DNA from 3 places in the Paenibacillus sp. PAMC21692 genome. Region 2 is predicted to be linked to each of the others. Evidence: riboswitches for the same ligand, from Rfam matches in the RefSeq annotation. Region 2 holds a riboswitch; each other region holds the start of a gene.
The links. Region 2 has a riboswitch for cyclic di-AMP ahead of H7F31_RS11475 (APC family permease). Riboswitches for the same ligand answer to the same signal wherever they lie in the genome.

Region 1: linked by a shared signal. The riboswitch ahead of H7F31_RS13590 (hypothetical protein) and the one ahead of H7F31_RS11475 (APC family permease) in region 2 are both predicted to bind cyclic di-AMP.
Region 3: linked by a shared signal. The riboswitch ahead of H7F31_RS04660 (C40 family peptidase) and the one ahead of H7F31_RS11475 (APC family permease) in region 2 are both predicted to bind cyclic di-AMP.

The regions. Positions count from the first base shown of each region.
Region 1 is NZ_CP060293.1:3,448,768-3,455,984, reverse strand. Features, by position in the region: gene H7F31_RS13600 (eCIS core domain-containing protein) at 1-1,371, shown strand, start outside; gene H7F31_RS13595 (aldolase catalytic domain-containing protein) at 1,489-2,445, opposite strand; cyclic di-AMP (ydaO/yuaA leader) riboswitch at 2,611-2,787, shown strand; gene H7F31_RS13590 (hypothetical protein) at 2,791-3,234, shown strand; gene H7F31_RS13585 (ABC transporter permease) at 3,352-4,134, opposite strand; gene H7F31_RS13580 (ABC transporter permease) at 4,145-4,951, opposite strand; gene H7F31_RS13575 (ABC transporter ATP-binding protein) at 4,948-5,940, opposite strand; gene kduD (2-dehydro-3-deoxy-D-gluconate 5-dehydrogenase KduD) at 6,409-7,164, opposite strand; gene H7F31_RS13565 (DeoR/GlpR family DNA-binding transcription regulator) at 7,169-7,217, opposite strand, start outside.
Region 2 is NZ_CP060293.1:2,927,740-2,934,956, reverse strand. Features, by position in the region: gene H7F31_RS11480 (LacI family DNA-binding transcriptional regulator) at 1-387, shown strand, start outside; gene H7F31_RS11475 (APC family permease) at 473-2,299, opposite strand; cyclic di-AMP (ydaO/yuaA leader) riboswitch at 2,487-2,655, opposite strand; gene H7F31_RS11470 (FecCD family ABC transporter permease) at 2,824-3,894, opposite strand; gene H7F31_RS11465 (FecCD family ABC transporter permease) at 3,881-4,930, opposite strand; gene H7F31_RS11460 (ABC transporter substrate-binding protein) at 4,942-5,988, opposite strand; gene H7F31_RS11455 (beta-galactosidase) at 7,181-7,217, opposite strand, start outside.
Region 3 is NZ_CP060293.1:1,153,097-1,160,313, reverse strand. Features, by position in the region: gene H7F31_RS04675 (GNAT family N-acetyltransferase) at 42-560, opposite strand; gene H7F31_RS04670 (molybdenum cofactor guanylyltransferase) at 664-1,416, opposite strand; gene H7F31_RS04665 (glutamine--tRNA ligase/YqeY domain fusion protein) at 2,256-3,920, opposite strand; cyclic di-AMP (ydaO/yuaA leader) riboswitch at 4,532-4,683, shown strand; gene H7F31_RS04660 (C40 family peptidase) at 4,688-5,170, shown strand; gene H7F31_RS04655 (MFS transporter) at 5,355-6,653, opposite strand; gene H7F31_RS04650 (GNAT family N-acetyltransferase) at 6,713-7,217, shown strand, end outside.

The DNA.
Region 1 (7,217 bases), 520 kb from region 2:
GGCGAACGGAGCTCAAGCTCCTCCACTTACGCCGATTCGCCCATCCAGCGCATGCCCCGCCCTTCCGAAGCGAAAAAGCAGCTTGGCGAACCGAAGGAGCATGCCACGATTCAGCCGGACAAGAAGTTTGGCATGGGCGAGACGCTTTCGAAGAACAACACGCATTATCGCGCTCTCCTGCAGAAGCTGGAGCTCTTCGACCGTTACGTAGACCAAGAGGTCGTTGGGAACACGCCAGAGAAAATCGACGATCAGCTCAACGTGATTATGTCGCTCTACAACGAAGTCGAGAACGTCAGCGATGCCTGCAGCAGTCACAATAAGAAAGACGACAAGGACCCCACGGCTGACTATATCCGCAGATTTAAGAAAGCCTTGCCTCTAGAGAAAAGAGCCGTTCGCTCTTCCGCGGCCGAATACAAGCTGGATCCGGCGAAGGATCGCCCGTTATGGGCACTCCTCACGAGCAAAGGCCTGCCGGGGCTTGCGGAAGATATAAACGGAGTTACGGGCACGGGCGGCAGCAATACGATCGCGCTCTTCGAAATCGGGCCAGATAAAAAAGGGATGTTCAAGGAAACAAAACTCGCGCTGCGATCCTATGAGGAGATGTCCGAGATGGCGTCCGAGAATAAAAAGGATTCGGCAGACGATGAAAACGGCAACGTGGCAATGGATAACAAAATCGATCGGGCGGGCGCTCGCCTGGCAGCTATGTCCCGATTGGACAAACTGCTAGACGCAGGCGTCATCGCCGGCGCGGAGATGGCATTACACAACTCGGGAATTAGCGGATCCGGCGGAAGATATAAATTTCTGAAGCCTTTAAACGATGATATCGAAGCGAGCCGCAAGGAATCGTTTAACGTGGATGACCCCGTCTTCCAACGGGCCATGTCGCGCTTGCAGTTAATCGATACTCTCGCCATGCAAGTTGACCTCCAAGGCGGAAACTTCATGATTGAACGCGATGATGACGGCAATGTGCTTGGAGTGAAGGGGCTCGACAACGATATGGCATTCGGCGCGCAGAGCGATCTGGATTCCAATCACCAGGAATACCCTGGCCTTAGCAAGTTCGTAGACAGAGAGCTGGCGAAACGCATCTTGGCTCTCAAGCCGGACGATCTGCGAACACTGATGGAGGATCTACTTACTCCTGCCGAGATTAACGCCCTAGTCGACAGGCTCGTCAAGCTTCAGAATCATCTTCGCAAGGAAGCGTCGAGACTGCTGGGCAGAGAGGAGTGGAGTACGGTAAATGAAATGCTGAGCCAAGGCGACACGAGTGATGGTTCGGACCTCGACATGCCAGCGTCGCATTCGCGGTCTAAGACGGCGCAGCAGGACCCCTTGCCGGAAGACGAATAACCGCATCTTCTGTATGCTATTCCATGACGAGTTTCCTATATTGAAAACAAAAAAGCGCCGTTCCGGAAGCTGAGCAGCATACCAGAACGGCGCTTTTGTTGTGGCGTCTGACTCCTCTTATTTGGAAATTTCCGGAGTAGTCAGTTGATCGTAGAAATCCACGCCATTGTCTTTGTTCTCGGAAGCGCGAAGCGCCATCGCGGAACGAGGATGCTCGTCGAGAATGCCCGTGATCATGTAAGGAATAATGTAACCCCATTCTTCCTTCTCGCGAAGCGGAATCATGTATTTCTCGATCATGTCCAGCACTGGACGCACGTTGTAGCGCGTATTTTGAAGCTGGGAGACGAGCAGTTCCGTGTTGCAGTTGCCCGCAGCGCGGCCCATGCCGTATACGGAAGCATCCAAAAGCTCTACGCCTTTGCCAGCAGCAAGAAGCGTATTGGCGAATGCCAGCTGCAAGTTGTTGTGGGCGTGAATGCCAAGACGTTTGTTCGGAAGATACTGTTGGAATTTGTCCACCAGGTAGGTGAAGTCTTCAGGCTTCAGGCTGCCGTAAGAGTCTACGATGTAGACTACATCAACTACGCTCTCGTTAATCGCTTGGAACGCTTCGATCAATTGGTTCTCCATGACGTTGGACAATGCCATAATGTTAAGCGTCGTCTCGTAGCCGCGGTCGTGGAACACCTTCACCAGCTCAAGCGCCTTGTCCACGTCTTGAATGTAGCAGGCAACGCGGATCAGGTCCAGCAGGCTCTCGCTGCGGGGAAGGATATCGTTTTCGTCGACGCGCCCGATGTCAACAAGCGCGGACAGCTTCGTATTGCCTTTGTTTGGAATAACCTTCTTCAGGAAGTCGTCGTTAAGGAAACGCCATGGACCGGCGTTCTCGGCGCCTTTGAGCAGCTTCGGAGAGTTTTTGTAGCCAATCTCCATATAATCGACTCCGGCTTCGTTAAGGCTATTATAAAGGTGCTGGACAAACTCGATGCTGAAATCCCAGTTGTTGACGAGTCCGCCATCCCGAATAGTACAGTCGACGATTTTGCAGTGACTTGTTTTCGATTGCATACGTACTGCTCCTTTGAATTGAACATGAGTTCATTTTTATCTACCATCATACTTGATAAGCCGCGGGAACGCAAAGAAAATATGTCGCTTTTTGCGATTTTTCCGCTCCTCCTGTCCGAATAACTCCTCATTTACAAATGGATATTTTAACGCTAAAATATTATGTAAACAATAACGCTTAATTTCTCCTTCCAGGGAGAAAACGGGGGAACCAACGCGAACCGGTCGCATGGCTGCATGGACCGCACGCAGGGGGTGAATCCGGGGATTTGTGCCCCCGGTAGGGTTTTCTCTCTAACCCGAATCCGACAGCTAACCTCGTCAGCGGAAGAAGGAGAGATGAACATGTCTTTATTCCTGGAAAATTCTTCATTCCCCATCGAGCTGCCCCAGCATGTCAACATCAGCCGCATCGAACTATTCGTCATTCCCGCTCTCGCCGTCGACTCGACCGGATTTCGTGTATGTCTCAGGCTGACCAGCGATCTTGGCATCGGCTGGAGCGAACAATTCATCTGCGAGAACGACGCCAGCTTCGATCTGGAGCATTGGAGAGAGCTTCTTCAATCGTTCATTGGCCGCTTCCCGCTTAGTTCGGTAACCGAACGTTTGACCGAGATTATTATGAGCAGAGGGGAATCCGACAAGCGGGTGTGTCAGATGTTCATCACAGGCATGGAGCAGATTCGGGAGATGGGCATGATGCCAGGCATCGGTTCTGTCACTGCCTTCCAGGCCGAGGAATCCGTGCTGCAACAACGCGCCGTCGCCTACCTGTCGCTGGATTAGGGATCGCTGCAAGTTGAAATTTCGGACTCCTTAATTCATGGAGCCGCGTAATGAAAAAGAGCCCGGGCACCATCCACGGCGGATGTTGTTCGGGCTCTTGGTCTGTACTTCTTGCCGTTAAGAACCAGTCGAGCGGTAATGCCTGACACCGATCCTCCATACCAGCAGGCATGGGAGCAGAAATAACAGACCTCCGAAAGGCACCAGCATTCCTGTTACCCAGTTCCCCTCCTCCTTGTCCAGCAAATACATAAGGGGCAAATACGTCACGCACCCGAACGGGACGATAAACGTAAAGAACCGAGTCACCCACTTCTCATAGATCGTCAGCGGATATTGCGCCATCTCGCGGCCTCCGTCGGTGAACACGTTCGCGATCTCAATCGCTTGTATGGTCCAGAAGCAGAAGGTAGCCGCCAGGATAAAGATGCCCGTGAAGATCATCACGCCGTTAAATACCATAAAGAACAGCGTAATCGCTTTGGGAAAGCTCCATACTTGAGGCAGATTCGCGATGGACCAGATCAGCACAATCGTGCTCTGCAGCAAACGTCCGATACGCGTAAATTCGAACTTCGAGCCCAGCACCTGGACGACAGTGCCGCGCGGTCTTACCAGCAAACGGTCGAAGTCTCCGCTGGCGACCAGGCTGGAGAAGGCGTCGAATCCCCTTGCGAAGCATTCGCTAAGAGAAAACGACAAGTGAATGACCGCGAAGCAAAGCGTCACCTCGAAGAAACTCCAGCCCTCCAACTGCCCGAATCGCTCGAACATGAAATACAGCCCCCCGAACACCATAAACGGGATAAAAAATTGGCCTACGCTGAGCAGCAAGAACGAGGTTCTGTACTGCAGCTGCGACTTGAGTTGAATATTCAAATAACGGAAATATAATGACATCGCGTTCTCCTCACCCTCCTTGCACAACGACGTTGCGAAGCGCCTTGCGCATCAGCCACATGCCGAACGCAGCCAATGCCGCTATCCAACCAAACTGTACGCCGATGCCGATCAGCGCTTCCTGCTGCGGGATATGTCCCGAATAGACGCGGAACGGGAAGTCTGTCGTCCAGCGAAACGGCAGCGCATACGTTATTCGCTGCAGCCACTCCGGCATAAGCGGCACTGGGATGACCATGCCCGCCAGAAACTCTCCCGCCACCGAGATCATAAGCATGGATCCCGTCGGCGACATCGTCCAGAATACCGAGATGTAAATCAGCATGGAAATCGCCACGACGAGAATCAAGCCAAGCAGCAGCGATACGACAAACAGCAGCAGCGCCGTCCAGCTTGGAGGAGCGCTTAGCCCATAAGGCTCCGGCAACAGAAACACAACCGTCGTAATGGGAAAGCAGCGAAGCACGGCGCCCGCCACCCGCTGGGCAAGCAGCTTGGAAAACCAGAACGGGTACAGCCCCATCGGCCTGCATAACTCGTAAGCGATATTGCCGCTCGTAACCATGGCGAATATTTCGTTATCCCTGATCCACAACATAATTAAGGAAAGAAAAATTTGTTGGAGCCACACGTAAGTAATTAAGTCCTGAAGGGGAAAAGCAGTGGAATCCCCGCCGCCGCTTCTGTAGAAGGCCGCGAAGATCATAATGAAGACAAATCCGAAAAACAGCTGAGTGGCCATGCCGGCCAGCGCCGCCGCGCGGTATTGCATGCCGTTGATAAAACGCAGCCGCCAGATCGAAACGTAGGCTCTCATATTTGATGCTCCTCATACAGCTGCACGATCATCTCGTCAATGTCCTTGGAGTCGACGCTTATGTCCAACAGCTCGACCGATCCCGACAGCTGCGCAATGACGTCCGCCAGTACGACGGATTCCGTATCGAAGCTGTATACGGCACGCTCTGTCGACCATTCCAGTCTCGTCGCGCCAGGAATTTCGACCGGCTCTCCCCCGTATTCGCGGTAGTCTGCCGTAATCGTACGTCCTGTGCCGAAGCGGCTTCGCAGCTCTTCCAACGAACCATCATAAAGCAACGTTCCTTTGCCGATCATGAGAATCCGGTCCGCGAGCGCCTCGATATCGCTCATGTCATGCGTCGTCAGGATGACGGTGACGCCCCTCTCCTGATTGATCCTGCGAATAAAACTTCTGACCGCAAGCTTGCTGACGGCATCCAGCCCGATCGTCGGTTCGTCGAGGAACAGAATTTTGGGGCTGTGGAGCAGCGATGCCGCAATCTCGCAGCGCATCCGCTGTCCGAGACTAAGCTGCCTGACCGGAACGCCGAGCAAATCTGCGAGCGCAAGCATTTCCGTCAACACGGCCAGGTTCTCCCTGTACATCTCATCCGGAATCCGATAGATGTCGCGCAGCAGTTCGAAGGAGTCGATGACCGGGACATCCCACCAGAGCTGCGAGCGCTGGCCGAATACGACGCCGATATGCCGTACATAATCCGTTCTTTCCTTCCACGGCGTATATCCCATGATGGAGCAGGTGCCGCCGTCCGGCACAAGAATGCCGCTCATCACCTTGATCGTCGTCGACTTCCCGGCGCCGTTTGGCCCGATATAACCGACGATCTCTCCTTCGTTGACCGTGAAGGAGATGTCCTTTAATGCTTCCACGATACGATGCTTGCGAACAAACAGCGCCTTCACCGCCTGACGCAGCCCCGCGGTGCGCTCTGCTACTTTGAAACTTTTGCCGATGCCAGTTAACTGAATAATACCTTTTTCCATAGTTGTAAGCGTTATCCTCCTGTTAGAGTCGGAAGAAGAATATATCTCATACGACGGAGGTTGTAAAGAGGTAATTTCAAAAAGTTTCGTGAACGATGGAAATTCATCCAATTTCACCGATTTTCGGCGCCGTTGCGCGATATTTGCTTCGTCCGGCGGATAACCCGATTTTTAGGCTTTGCAACAAAAGCGGCCCCGCTAAGGCGACCCCGCAGCTCGTTGCAAGCCATAGGCGTTTCTTACGCTTATGGACTCTAATCATAGTTACTTTGCGAACCATCGACGTTTTTAACGCCTACAGCTGCTCGTTCGCCTACTTTTTGGTGCCATAAGCGTTGCTAACGCCTATGGTTGCTAATCTTACTGCTGAAACTCATTATCCACAGTTTGGTATGTCGTATAATTTCCTAAAAACAAAAAATCTCCAAGCGGAGTCATTATCCGCTCGGAGATATTACCTGAAATCTATTATCTAACCAGCCATCCGCCATCAACGGCAAGGATATGGCCGTTCATGTAGTCGGATGCAGACGAAGCGAGGAAGACGGCCGGGCCGATCAGATCCTCGGACGTGCCCCAACGGCCGGCCGGGATGCGCTGCAGGATCTGCGTGCTGCGGACAGGATCTTCGCGCAGCGCTTCCGTGTTGTCCGTGCTCATGTAGCCCGGCGCGATCGCGTTCACTTGAAGTCCCTTGGCCGCCCACTCGTTCGCCAGCGCCTTTGTGAGGCCGGCGACCGCGTGTTTGCTAGACGCGTAGCCCGGCACCGTAATGCCGCCTTGGTACGAGAGCATCGACGCGATATTGATAATTTTGCCGGAGCCCTGGGCAATCATATGTTTGCCCGCGAGTTGGCAAAGGATGAACACCGAATTCAGGTTGACGTCCATTACGTCCTGCCAGTCCTCATAGCTGTGCTCTACGGCAGGGGTACGGCGAATAATGCCCGCGTTGTTGACCAGGATGTCTACGCCGCCAAGCTCGTCTACCGTACGCTCAACTATGCCCGTAAGCTTGGTGCGGTCGCCGACGTCCGCCTGAATCGTAATCGCTTTGCGTCCCATCTCCGCGATTTTTGCAGCGGACTTGTCCGCCGGCGTCCGGTTTGTGACCAGCGCCACATCGGCGCCCGCCTGGGCAAGTCCTAATGCGATAGCCTCGCCGAGCCCTCGGCCCGCTCCGGTCACGATCGCTTTTTTGCCCGTCAGATCAAATAAAGCCATTTGCCTACACCTTTCCTCTCGTTCGTTTTCCGCTTGCCGGAACCTCCGCCTTC
Region 2 (7,217 bases):
CGTTGGCTCGGTTTTAACGCCGCTCTGATGGATGCCGGGCTTCCCCAGCATCAGATTCCGGCTTTGCTCCAGTACGAATACGAGGGCTGCGACGAGGCGCTTCGAGAAGCGTTTGCGACAAGACCGCTCCCTCAGGTTTTCGTCTGCGCCAACGATTATTACGCAAGCCTGTTAGCCAAGGCGGTAAAGAAACTTGATCCATCCAGCGAAGGCATCGTCTTTACCGGCTTCGACAACTCTTATCCCGGCGTAACGGTCGCAACGGTCAACGTCGAGGAAGAGATCCTTGGCATAAGAGCCGTGGACCAATTGCTTTGGCGTATCCACCATCCAACGGCAAGCTACGAGCGGAAGCTGATTCGTGGCCGACTCGTCGTCAACGAATAGGCGCATGTCAGCCAACAGAAAAACCCCCGGAAACGGGCAAGCTCGGCTTGCTCGATTCGGGGGTTCTTTTTGCGGGAAGGCAAAGCTATTTTTTCAGATGGTAAGGAACGGTCGTGACGATCACGTCCTTCTGATACAGAAGGCGGGTCCGGATATAGAAGCTGGTCTGGTTATGCAGGAAGTTATGCCAGCCTTTCTTCGGTATGAATTGGGGAATGATGACCGTCACCTGGTAATGATTTTCCTTGGCCTTGCGGTCCACGACGTCGATAAACTTCATGAGCGGCTGTATGATACTCCGGTACGGCGAATGCAAGGTGACGAGCCTGACGTCCGGATGCAGCTTGCTCCACTTTTCCCGGAACGCGGCTTCCTCCTCCCGCTCGAACGGCACGTATACGGCGATGATCTGGCTGGCGGCAAGCGATCTCGCGTAGCTCAGCGATTGCTCCACGACATGAGTGATCCCTGCCACTGGCAGAATCAGAACGTTGCCTTCGATAGCCTTCACCGGCTCGCCCGTGGATAGGCCAAGCTGCTCGCCCACCGCTCCGTAATGCCTGTTAATGCCGAGCAACAACCAGATCAGGACGGGCAGGAATACGAGCACGGGCCATACCTGCGGAAACTTCGTCAGGAAAAACATCATCGTTACCACTAAGCTGATCGCCGCGCCGACCGTGTTAATCGCGAGCTTGATCCCCCAGCCGGCCGGCTTCTCGCGAAGCCATTTGCGCATCATGCCGGATTGCGACAGCGTAAACGGGATGAATACGCCGACCGCGTAGAGCGGAATCAACTGTTCCGTATGTCCGCCAAAAAGCACGATGAGCAGGATGGAACAAATGCCAAGCATGATGATGCCGTTGGAATAACCAAGCCGGTCGCCCCTCGCCGTAAACATTCTGGGGATAAACTTATCTTTGGCCAGATTGACCGCGAGCATGGGAAAAGCGGAATAGCCCGTATTGGCCGCCAGAATGAGGATAAGCGCCGTCGTTCCCTGAATGGCATAATACATGAAGTTTCGCCCGAAAGCATCCTCCGCGATCTGCGAGACGACCGTTGCCTCCGCAGTCGGCGCGATTCCGTACTCGTAGGCCATCACAACGATGCCCGAGAATAGCACCGCGAGCAAAATCCCCATCGCGGCAAGCGTTCTGGATGCATTGACCGGCGCGGGTTTCCTGAAGTTCGGGATCGCGTTGGAGATCGCTTCGACCCCAGTCAGCGCGGAGCTGCCGGAAGCGAATGCCTTCAGCAGCAGGAAAAGTCCGATGCCTGCCACCGGCGTCCCTACGGGCGTATGCAATTCCTGCGGAATCGCTCCCGTTGCCATGTCGTACAATCCTTTTCCAATTAGAACGAACAATGCAAGAACGAACAAATATACGGGATAAGCCAGGACGGACGCCGACTCCGTTACGCCCCGCAGGTTAAGCAGCGTAAGCAGAATGACGAATACGACGGCTATGGGCACCGTATACGCATGCAAGCTCGGGAATGCGGAGGTGATGGCATCGGTTCCGGCCGAGACGCTAACCGCTACCGTTAAAATATAGTCGACCAACAAGGAGGCGCCGGCGATAAGGCCGGGGTACTTGCCCAGATTTTCTTTCGAGACGACATAAGCGCCGCCCCCTTGCGGATAGGCGTATATAATTTGCCGATATGACAGAATAAGCGCCGTCAGCAGCAGCAGGACGCCGATTCCGATCGGAATGGAATACCAGAACGCGGCCATGCCGACGGTCATTAGCACAAGCAGAATTTGTTCGGGGCCGTATGCGACGGACGACAACGCGTCCGACGAGAGAATCGCCAGCGCTTTTGTTTTGTTCAACTTCTGCTCGCCAAGCTCCGTCGACTTCAGCGGTCTTCCGATCAACACTCGTTTAAGCGCGGATAACATTAGAACCACCGCCCGACTGGAGCCTTTTCATCGTTGATTTTTTCAATTTGTCCATCTCCCCTGTGCTTTGTTGGCTGGAAGGGAAGGTTTCTACTTCGTTTGCTGCGGCATTCCGGCGGGCCCATGCCGTTTTTAGCGCAGCAAAAAGCCGCAAGGCAGCACCTTGCGGCTTAACGAGCCGAAGTCATACCCATTCCAATAACGCTTACGAGGTTAGCTGACGGATTCGGGCCATTAGATAGCCCTACGGCGGTTGTTATGCCGATTCACCCCTGACGCTTGTCATTATCGATAAGCGCCGTTTGGTTCCCCCGCTCTTCTTCATTGTCCTCAAGAAGACTCAGCGAATTTATGATGTAGTGATCATAACTCGTTTATTGAAGGGTGTAAAACGACATTTCGGCTCAAAAATGGTTGTTTCAATTCAAAGATAGCCAATAAAACGCTCGCAGCAGTTGCTTCTTATTCATTTGATCCGTGGATATCGTTTTTTCTCGCCTTTATCCGAGATATCCTCGAAAATTCTAGATTAATTTTTTCGTTAAACGCAGCAGATAAAGAAAAAACGGTGCTCCCAGCAATGTCGTGACCGCGCCTGCAGGCAAGCTCGTCACACGATGCTCCATGCCCGGCAACGAGAAGGAAAGCGTCGCGCTCCCCGCGATCCAATCCGCGGCAATCAGCAGCGTTCCCGCCAACAATACGCTTGCGGGAAACAGATAGACGGGATGCCGGCCGACCAGCTTCGCCGCAATATGGGGACCAATCAAACCTGCGAAGCCGATGGCCCCTACCGCGGACACGGATACCGCCGTCAGCGCCGCGGCAAGAAGCAAGAGGAGCAGCCGGGTACGAAAAAGGGGCAAGCCGAGCCCGACCGCCGTCTCGTCGCCCAGTTGCAGCACCGCCGCCCTTCTTGCCATTAGCAGCGCGCAGGGAACAAGCGCCAGCGCCCATGGCCATATCATGTTCCAGTGCGCCCATACCCGTCCGTTAAGCGAACCGAACGACCACAGCAGGATGGATGCCAAGCCCTCCTGCTGTCTCAGCATAAGCAATGAGTTCGCCGCCTGCAGCACGGAAGCTGCCAAGACGCCGATCAACGCCAATCGCGGGCCGCTGCCGCCGGTTCTCCCATTGATCATGTAAAGCATGCCAATCGAGAGCAATGCGCCTCCCAATGCGACAATCGGCATCCGTCCGTTTATGGGAATCGCGGCCGACGAGAACTGCATCGTCAATATGACGGCCAACACCGCGCCTGCCGACACGCCGATCAAGCCCGGCTCCATGAGCGGATTCCGCATGACGACTTGAAGAATGGCTCCGGCAAGTCCTAGAAGACCTCCCGCCGTCATGGCGACAAGAGCCCGCGGCAGACGCAGATTCCAGACGATATGCCGGTACCCGTCCTGCCCGTTTCCTGACAGGGCGGCCATTATCTCTTCCAAGGACAGCGGCGTTCGGCCGAATGCAAGATGGAGAAGCACGAGCGCCGTCAGCATGGCAAGCAGGACACCGGTTACGATCCAAAATCTGCGGGAATGTCGGGCTGACCGTTCACCGATTCCGGGAATAGCCTTATTGTCCGCCATGGAATGCTCCTCCATTCCTTCTCGACAGAATCAACAGGAAGACCGTCCCGCCGACCAACGTCGTCCAAACGCCGACGGGCAGCTCCAACGGAGCGAACAGCAGCCGCCCCAGTTGATCCGCCAAGGCGAGCAAAACGGCTCCTATCAACGCCGAGACCGGCAATACGAGACGCGCGTCCTGCGAAAGTATGACGGCTCGCGCCAGGTGCGGAGCCAGTAAGGAAACATAGCCGATTGGACCGCACTCGGCGACCGTCGACGCTACTAACATCGCGCTGGCAAGCAGGATCACAATTCGTGATAGACCAGCGTTGATGCCAAGCCCCGAAGCCGATTCGTCGCCAAGCTGCAAGAGATTAACCCGCTTCGCAAGAACGAACGCAACGGGAAGCATGGCGGCGAACCAAGGCAGCACGCGAAGCACTTGCTCCCAGCCGCGGTTGGCAAGCGAACCCAGCAGATACGCATAAAGCAGATTCACATCGTTGCTGGCCCCCATGGCGATCAACACGATAAGCAGGCCGTTCAACATCGCCGTGACCGACATCCCGATCAACAGCATGCCCGCCGCACCACGGGTGATCCTTGCGGCCATGATAACGACGGCGCCACCAGCCAGCCCTCCCGCCAAGGCATACAGCGGCTGCAGATGGTAGGGAACAGGCAGCCTCAGCACCAGAATCGCGGCCGCAGCAAGCGACGCCCCGGCGGACAAGCCCAGCAATTCCGGGCCTGCAAGCCGATTGTTCATCGCTCCTTGCATCAGCGTACCGGAGACAGCCAGCATGGCGCCTACCATGAGCCCCAGCACTATACGGGGCAGCCGAATTTCCGCTACGATCGTCCAGACCAAGTCATCTCCTTCTCCGAAAAGCAGCCCCGCCAGCTCTCCCCATGACGGCGAAGGGGTACCTCCCTTCAAGCCGACGGTGATTACCGCGGCAATCGCAAGGAAACCAAACAGCATTGCTGGCAGCAGTCTTCTTTGGGGACGCCTCTCTATAGGCTTCGGGATCGCAACAGTCTCGCTTGGCATATTCGAGCCTCCTAGAATATTTCCGGATACAGGATGGCCAGCGCTTCGTCCATTAGAATGCCAAGCGAGCGGGTTCCCCGCCCGTCGCCCCAGATCGGCGAACGCACCTCATGCACTTGCCCATTCTGCACCGCCTTCAGCTTGCTCCAGAGCGGGGAAGCCGCGAGCTGCTCCGATACGGGCAGCGTGCCCGGGCTGTAAGAATAACTTTCGACGAAGATGACATCGGGATCCTCGACAAGCAATCGCTCCAGCGAATATGGCACGCTGCCCTCTCCGTAAGGATCGTCCTCCGCCTTTTCCACCTGCCAAGGATAGTTCGAGAACTCCTTCATGACGGATCCTCCAAGCCCGGTTGCCGTTACAACCGAGAAGTTGACGTCCGATCCGAAAATAATGAGCGCCTTCTTGTCCATTGGGCTTTTCTCCTTGGCCGTTTCCAGCTTCTCCATGAAACGCGCCTTCGCGGCGGCCGCTTCATCGGTTCTGCCCGTCAACTCGCCGATCTTTTCCAGGAATTCCAGTGAATCTTTATAGCTTTTGGGATTGGCGAGATAGAGCGGAGCTATACCGTCCAGCCCTTCCCTCAGCGTGTCGTGAACGCCTTTTAGGCCAATAACGAGCTCCGGCGCCGCCGTCACGAGATCCTCCAGGCTAGGCTCGAAAAAGCTTCCGCCGATCGACGGGAAGGACTCTCCCTTGCTTCCGTAAAACTCCGGCGAGCTCGCGATGACCCGAACACCGCTCTCCGCGATAGCGGCCGGCTCCATGCCCAGCTCGGCCAGCAAGTCAATACAGAGGGATACGATGCAAGCGACTTTTTCCACCGGCCCGTCGAACGTGAGCTTGGTTTCTGTATCGTCGGTGACTTCGATTGTCCCGGCCTCTGCTGGGGCTTCTTCCCCTTGATTCGACTCTGCATCGTCATGCTGAGACGATTTGGCCGGTTCCCCTGAGGGCGCTGCGGCGCTCTCCTTTCCATCGTTATTCCCTCCGCACGCCGTTGCCAGCAGGGCAAGGACGAGCAACATTATCAGCCAACCGTGTTTCCTCTTCATGATTCTTGGTCTCCTTTTGCGCTAATAACCGGTAGCCGATTGCGCTTCATTTAAGCGTAATTATTACGATGTTAGTTCGAAAAAAACGACTATATTAGCCGGTTATCAATTCGTAATAATTACTATTAATGAATGTTAACAAGAGACGGAAATGTTGTCAATTGCTTTTTCTCGGCTGCTTTCAGGCTAACAATACACTTATACTGCCCAGTTACCCCTCTCCGACAAACATTCGCATCACATGCCTGGATTAACATCCCCAATACTCAGAGATTCGTTCTAGAGCTAATTATCGACGATCCCCTTTGATGAATATCCCCACTACTCAGAAGATTCGTTCTAGAGCTAACTATCGACGATCCTCCTTTGATGAATATCCCCTCTATTCAGGACAAGTTACTACGCATTCTTGTCTGAACAGACGGGATATCGTTCAGAGGGGGGGGACGATCGCTTTATACCGAGTACCAGCAATGCTAAAAAAGATTTTCCTGAGTAGATGGGATATCGTTCAAAGGGATGCGTTTGGATGGTCAAAGCTGATCCGCGACCTACAGCACGAAACTCGACGAATAGCTCCGCCCTCGGGACGTACAACCGGCGGCCGGCTTCACCAGGAATAGCTTGTTGTAGAGCAGTCCTCGGAGATCACGTACTGATAGAGAAAGTATGGGAAAATGATGTTTTCCTATAAGTGAACATTCCTATACGTGAACAAAATCACCCTTACTGGCAATTTCGATCGCTCCGTTGTGCAAGGTTGTCCTTCTAACGGACACACCCGCCCCTATTTACCCCATCAGAGTAGCTTTTTGCTTTGTTTCGGCCATATAACGATGCTCTTGTCCGTTAGAATTTGATCCATGTGTAAAATGGGCTATTAGTGTCGCAGGAGTCCGTTAGATTCTCAACCGGTCAAAAGCAACCCTGATCCGTCGGTAGCCCGGGAACGAGCCAAAGCTTGCTTTCCGATTTCCCTTCCATTCACGAACTCCCGCGCACACATGCTGCCCGCGAATAACCGCCTTCGGAAAGCCTAAAACCTCCTTGCTTCACGCTGCTCACTCCTCTGGCGCACTCGGACGCCAGGCTTGCTCACAGCCACGAACTCGCTTTGCTTTTACCTGCTCACTCCTCTGGCACACTCGGCTGCCATGCTTGCTCGCAACCACGAACCCTCCTGTTACTGCTATTATCGTACCGCCGCCCGCTTGAGCATACGAATGCCG
Region 3 (7,217 bases), 1.8 Mb from region 2:
TAACCGCCCCTTGCTGGAAGGGAGCCGAGTATTGCGTGAAGTTACGTTACTCGAAGACCCGCAATGACCAGATCCCGCTCCACGCCGTCCAATACAGCCACTCTCGGCAGCAAGCCCCAACGCTGGAATCCAAACTTCTCGAGCAACGCCAGGCTCGGCCCGTTATGACCGAAGACGAAGCCGACAAGCGTCGTCAGACCCAGCCGCGGACATGCCTCTATCGCCTTTTCGATCAGGTAGGAGCCCAGTCCTTGCGAACGGTATTCCTCCGCAATATAGATACTGATCTCCGCCGTCGCCTTGTAAGCGGCTCTGCCATAGAACGATTGGAAGCTCAGCCAAGCCGCGATTTCGCCGTCTTCCCGCCTGCGAACAACCCAGATGGGTCTTTCCTCCGGCGAATGGTCGTTGAACCAGGCCCGTTTGCTCTCTACCGATACCGGCTCGAGATCCGCTGTCACGACCCGCCCTGCAATAGTAGAATTGTATATCTCCACGATGCGATCCAAATCCCGCTTGGCTGCGTCCCTTATTTCATACGTCTGATTGATGTCAGTCATCTACGATGTCCCTGCCTTCCGTCATCCTCTGCCGACTGCTCCAGCTGCTCTTGCTGTCTGTTGCGGCCATCGTCGTCCCGCTTCTCTTATTTATTGTACTCACTCATTCTTCTATCTTATGAGGCTTGTTCGCCAAATACGTCTCGTATTGCTCCGGCGTATTCAGATTATAGAGTCCGTATGCCGCCTTCTCCTGCTCGGTCAGTGTCAGCTCGACGGCTCCGGCGCGGCGCAGCAAGGACATCAGACGGTAATCGCCGTCGGCTAACGCCCGCTCCGCGAGCCGCGCGAGCCCCGTGTGGTACAGCGCGTGAAGCGGCTCGTTTTGGGCGGCGACTGCCGGGGCGCCGCTCGCTTCCGCTTCGCGCAGCAGACGCATGAGCCATTGTCGCGACAGCTCCGGCGTATCGCAGGCGGTCGCATACGCATAGCCATCCGGCAGCGCGGCAAGTCCCGCCGCGAGACCGGCAACCGGCCCCGCGTCCTGCTGCCGGTCGAGGAGGAATGAGACTCCGCCAGGCAACGGGCCTAGCAAGCTCCGATAGGCGACTTCCCGCTCTGGCGAGCTAACCGCCACAACGATCTCGCCCGTCACCGCCTCGCGCAGCTCGCCGATGAGTCGCGCCAGCAGCGGTCGTCCTCCCACGGGCAGCAATGCCTTGTCCCGCCCCATGCGCGAGCTTCGCCCTCCAGCCAAAATCACCCCGTGGCAGATCGGAATGAGCCGCGCTTTTAGCGTATTCGACAGGTCCGGTAGGTTCGGTTGGCTTGGTGGGTTTGGTAGGTTTGGTAGGTTTGGTAGGTTTGGTAGGTTTGGTAGGTTCAGTAGTTCCGGCGGGTCCGGCGGATTCGACATGTCCGATGGGTTCGGCGAGTTTGGCGGGTTCGCCCCTGATTCGGTTACCGTCATTGTCCCGCCCCCTCGCGCCTAGTTACTCAACTTCTTACGAACATCTGCGGCGCTTTTTGCCCATTTTGTCGGCGTTCCTCGTTGACGCTCCTTCACCAACCGTTACGCTCTCACATACAACCCGCGGTTACTCCAATTCTAACAGACAACAACGACGCTATTTGCCCATTTCGACGCATTTCCGAATTTTATCGGACACCAGCGACGCTATAACCACTCAACAACAGCCAACTGGCTCGTACGGAGCTATATAGCGTCTTCTATGTCCCTTAGAATCGCTCCATATCCGTTTTCGCACCAATAACGTCTCGCATGTCCGTTAGCCCACACTTGTCTGCTAAATCCCTACCGTCTGCCAACTCGCTCCATTCATTTAGCCCGCTACCTGCATTCTGCCGCCATTCCAAAAACGCCGGCCAAGCCGTGAGGCTGGACCGGCGCGGCGCTCCACGGAGCCAAGCACATCCGTAAGTTCGAGCTAATCCCCCAGATCGAGCGAACTCATCAGTCTGGGCGAGTCCGCGCCCGCCAGTCGGCACGCACCTGACGAGGTCGACCCGCTCTCGCCTTTCCCTGACCCCAGCGCCCTCGCTGATCCCTGGACCTCCAACTCCGCTGATCTCTAGGCCTACAGCTCTCGCCCCTCCCTGGCACCCGCACTCTCGCTGTCCTCTGGCACTCCAGCTCGCTGATCTCTGGCCCTCGAGCTCCTGCTAATCTCTAGCCCCCGCGCCATCGCTGATCCTAGACCTCCAACTCTCACCGATCTCAGGCCCTCCCGCTCCCTAAGCCTTGGTCGGGTCGAACGAGCTCTTGAGCGACACGATTCGGTTAAAGGCCAGCTTGCCGCCGCCCGAATCCTTGGAGTCGACGCTGAAGTAGCCGTGGCGGAAGAATTGGAACTTGTCGCCTCCGACAGCGTCCTTCATGTTCGGCTCCACGTAACCTTGCTCGACTTGCAGCGAATTCGGATTGATGCGTTCCAGGAACGACTTATCGGAGCCTTGCGACGCCTCGTCCAAAATAAGCGGCTCGTATAAACGGAAGTCCGCCGGTACCGCCTGCGACGCTTCAACCCAATGGATCGTCCCCTTCACCTTGCGCTCGCTAAATCCGCTCCCGCTTTTCGTCTTCGGATCGTACGTGCAGCGAAGCTCTACGACTTCGCCGTTCTCGTCCTTCACGGCCTCTTGGCAAGTAATGAAGTAAGCATGCTTCAGCCTCACCTCGTTGCCGGGGAACAAGCGGAAATACTTGCTCGGCGGATTCTCCATAAAGTCGTCGCGTTCGATATAAATTTCGCGCGAAAACGGAATTTGGCGGATGCCCATTTCTTCGTTCTCCGCATTGTTCTCCGCTTCCAGCAGCTCCGTCTGTCCTTCCGGATAGTTGGTGATGACAACCTTAAGCGGCCGCAGCACCGCCATCGTCCGAAGCGCCTTCAGCTTCAGGTCCTCGCGGATGAAGTGCTCCAGGTTCCGCTCGTCCACGACGCTGTTGCTTTTGGCAACGCCGATCTCGCGGCAGAATGCGCGAATCGCCTCCGGCGTGTAGCCGCGCCGGCGCATGCCACTGATCGTCGGCATCCTCGGGTCGTCCCAGCCGTCTACAACGCCTTCGTCTACGAGCTGCTTCAAATAACGTTTGCTCATCACCGTGTTGGTGATGTTGAGCCGAGCGAATTCGTACTGGCGGGGAGTGCTCTCCATCTCGCACTCCGCGATGGCCCAGTCGTATAGCGGACGATGGTCCTCGAACTCCAGCGTACAAACGGAGTGGGAGATCCCTTCGATCGCGTCGCTGAGCGGGTGGGCGTAATCGTACATGGGATAGATGCACCAAGCGTCGCCTGTCCGATGATGATGCGAATGGGAGATCCGATAGAGAACGGGATCGCGCATCGTGATATTTGGCGAACCCATGTCGATCTTCGCCCGCAGGACTCGCTCGCCATCCTTGAATTCTCCCGCGCGCATCCGGGCGAACAGATCCAGATTTTCCTCCACACTGCGATTCCGGCCGGGACTTTCCTTGCCCGGCTCCGTAAGCGTCCCTCTCATCTCGCGCATCTCGTCCGCCGTCAAATCGCAGACGTAGGCCTTCCCCTTCTTAATAAGAAGCACCGCTCGATTATATAACTCTTCGAAGTAATCCGAAGCGAACCGCAGCTCATCCCAATCGAAGCCCAGCCAGCGCACGTCCTCCTGGATGGCCTCAACGTACTCCGTGTCCTCCTTGACGGGATTCGTATCATCGAAGCGCAGATTCGTCTTTCCTTTGAACTCATCCGCGAGCTCGAAGTTCAGACAGATCGACTTCGCATGTCCGATATGCAGATAGCCGTTCGGCTCCGGCGGGAAGCGCGTAACGACTTCTTGCACGCGGCCACTCTTTAAATCTTCCACGACAATATTTTTGATGAAATTGGAGGATGACGACTTGTTCTCCATTGTGTTTTCCACTAGCGACCTACCCCTTTTCCACTCGTGCGCCCATCCGGGGACTGTCTCGCATTCCCCAGGCCTTCACGTCGATTCTAACGTTGCTTATAGAGGACGTTCAAAAAGTCCGCTTTTGATCACGAAGTATGCCATGAAGCCTACTCGATATCGAATCTTGAATGCAAGCGAAAACTAAGCATATGCTTTCGAAGTATGTTTCCTCCGGAAACATTGTAGGTGCTCACGTAGCTTCCACTACGCTCCGCTCCTCAGTTTCTACTTTCATTCAATCTTCTACAGCGTTTTTGAAAAAACGCAGCATCGGAAGCATAAGCTCATGTGCTGAAAACCGAACTTTTTGAACTCGAACTTATAAAGGATTGTCCGACACGGGACAACACCCTTCGCCTTATCGCGCCTCGCCGCTTTCAATAACGACAGCCGATTCATTGTATCTCCTTATGATACACAAAATTTAGCTAAATTACACGCTTTGGAAGCGCCTTCTACCCATGGTTTTTGAATTTGAAACGGATTATTTATAAATCTAATATTAATATCTTCTCATATTCAACACGAATCTACATTTTGCCATTATTATAATCCTTAGAAAATAACTTTGGATGACATTGCCTAATTCCCAATCGGGAAACGGGGGAACCACTTTGGGTGAATTGACTTCGACGTCTGGTGTTCTACAGCGCCTGAGAAGTCATAGGGAACCTTCAACCGAACCCCACAGCTAACCTCGTCGGCACCGGAAGGAGAACCACAAGTTGAAGAAGAAGATTAGCTCTGTATTACTAGGGCTTGTGCTTCTGCTAGCTTTCCAAGCAGGAAGCGCTTTCGCAAGCTCGGAGATGGACAACATTATCGAGGGTACGATCGGCTCGCCTTATTCTTACGGCGGATCCACCACAAAGGGTTTTGACTGCTCCGGATTTACCAGCTACATCTTCAAGAAGATGGACATTGATCTTCCTCGTAGATCGGTAGACCAAGCTACGGTCGGAACCAAAGTCGCTAAGGCTGATCTGCAGCCAGGCGATCTTGTCTTCTTCGACACAAGCGGCAAGGTAAACGGCGGAATCACGCACGTAGGCATCTACGTAGGCGACGGCAAATTTGCCCACGCTTCTACAAGCCGCGGCGTTATCATCGACGATCTTAACAGCTCCTATTATAAGTCCCGCTTTGTAACGGCGCGCAGCGTCATGGACGCCAAGCAATTCGAGACGTTCGCAGTCGCAGCTAAATAATGGACAAGGCAACAGCCTCCCCGGCAACGGGGAGGCTGTTCTTTTTGGAATTATAGGAAAGTATATGATTTCGTCGTACTTTCTCTATAATTCTCGGAACGAAACGCGCCCCGCCGCCAAAGGACGGCGTAGCCGTTTCGCCTTGGCGACAGCCGTTTGGTTTTCTCAGTGTAGAATCCGCCGCTTACGACCTCAGACGCTCCATATGACCCGCCAATCTACGACCTTGATGAAGGATCACTCCAAGCAGGACGAACATGATGACAACCAGTACGGCAAGATAAAAAATCGTATATTCCACTTCGAAGCGATCCATCAGCCAACCCGTCATTCTCGGAAACAAGGCGCCGCCGATACCTCCAAACGCTACCATTAGACTTGTCGTCCGCTCCGTCATACCCGGCAGCAAGCTGTTGGCGTACACCAATGCGATGCCGAACACGCCGGAGAAAAACAGTCCGCCAAGCGCAATCAATAGCAGCATCCCGTTCAAGCTGGTCGTAATCGTCATTAGCAGGAATACGATCGCGGCCCCCAGGGTAGAAATCGTCAGGTACCTTCCATAGCCGACCTTCTCCGCAATCACTCCCGCGAACAGCCTGCCCAGTACGATCGTTCCCCAGAACAAGCTAAGCGAAGCAGCCGCGCCAGCTTCTCCCATCTCCGTACGGGTGATGAGTATGGACGGAAGGTAGTTGGAGAAACTCATCTCCATCCCCACGTACATCAGGAAGAACAGCGCGCAGAGAATCAGGAAAGGCAACAGTCGACCCGAATATCCTAGCAAGACTCCTCCCGAAGGTTTGGACATGGTTGCGTCTTCCGGCGAACCCCCGCCGTCGGCACCCACATTTGTTTCCGCCTTGGCATCAGCATGGCTCGAAGCTGCACGTTCCCTTGCACCTGACGTTGCCGGCCTTGCCGCCAGCCCAAGCTGACTGTCCAGCTCACCGAAGGACATCGTCAACCATAAAACAAAGGTAATCCCCGCCATGGCGGACAGAATCGGGAATGACAGCTGCCAGATGTGCTCTTGAATAAGGTAGGCCACAGTCACCGGAATGATGAGCGCCCCGATTCCAAAGAACGTTTCGAGACGGCTCATGGCCGACGCCTTTCCCTTTACCAGGTCGATGATGACCGCCCCTACGATTGCCTCCGTCATCCCGAAGCCGACCCCCGCGATGGGAGCGATGGCGAGCATCCATCCCCAAGGCAGCAGCAAGCTGTACGCCGCTTCGCTAAGGGTGAGCAAACCCATGGCCAGCAATACGGCGCCGCGTTTCCCTATGCCCGCCGTCAGAGTAGGGGCTAGCAGAACGCCGACCATAAACCCCAGAAATTGATTCATTATCCACTGGCCGCCATCCTTGTAAGAGACGCCATAATAGGCAATCAACTGTTCTAATACCGAGCCTCCCACCACGTGGGCGATACCAATAACGAGATAAGATAAACATCCGATCCATAGCAGCTTCTTCACGTTGCCGATTCTCCTTACTACATACACGCGCCGCGGCGCCTATCTGATATAATCAAATTATGATGAATTCTGCAGAGCATGAACCTAACCTTAGTTATTATAAACCAAATCTATCGGCGCTGACTATCGGACCACTGGAAGTCTCCCACGCGGAACAGCTATGTACGTGGAGGTACGAAGAACCATACGAGCGCTTCAACTGGCCGTCCTGGGATCAAATGCAACAGGACGGAATCGAATTCGGTGATCCCGTCCTGCGAGCAGAGCAATATGGAGCCATTCTCGACGAACGGCAAAGGTTGATTGGCTATGCCCAATTCTTCCCCATGGGCAGCGTGACCAGACTTGGCCTCGGACTGTATCCCGACCTGTGCGGCCAAGGGTTGGGCTCTTCGGTTGTCGGTCTCATGGCAGCGGAAGCTCTTCGTCGATGTCCGGGCAACGAGATCGACCTCGAAGTGCTTGTGTGGAATGTCCGGGCCATCCGCGCCTATGAGAAAGCCGGCTTCAGCATTACCGACACCTATCTTCGCCCGTCTTTCAGCGGCGGGGAGCCTGAGTGGT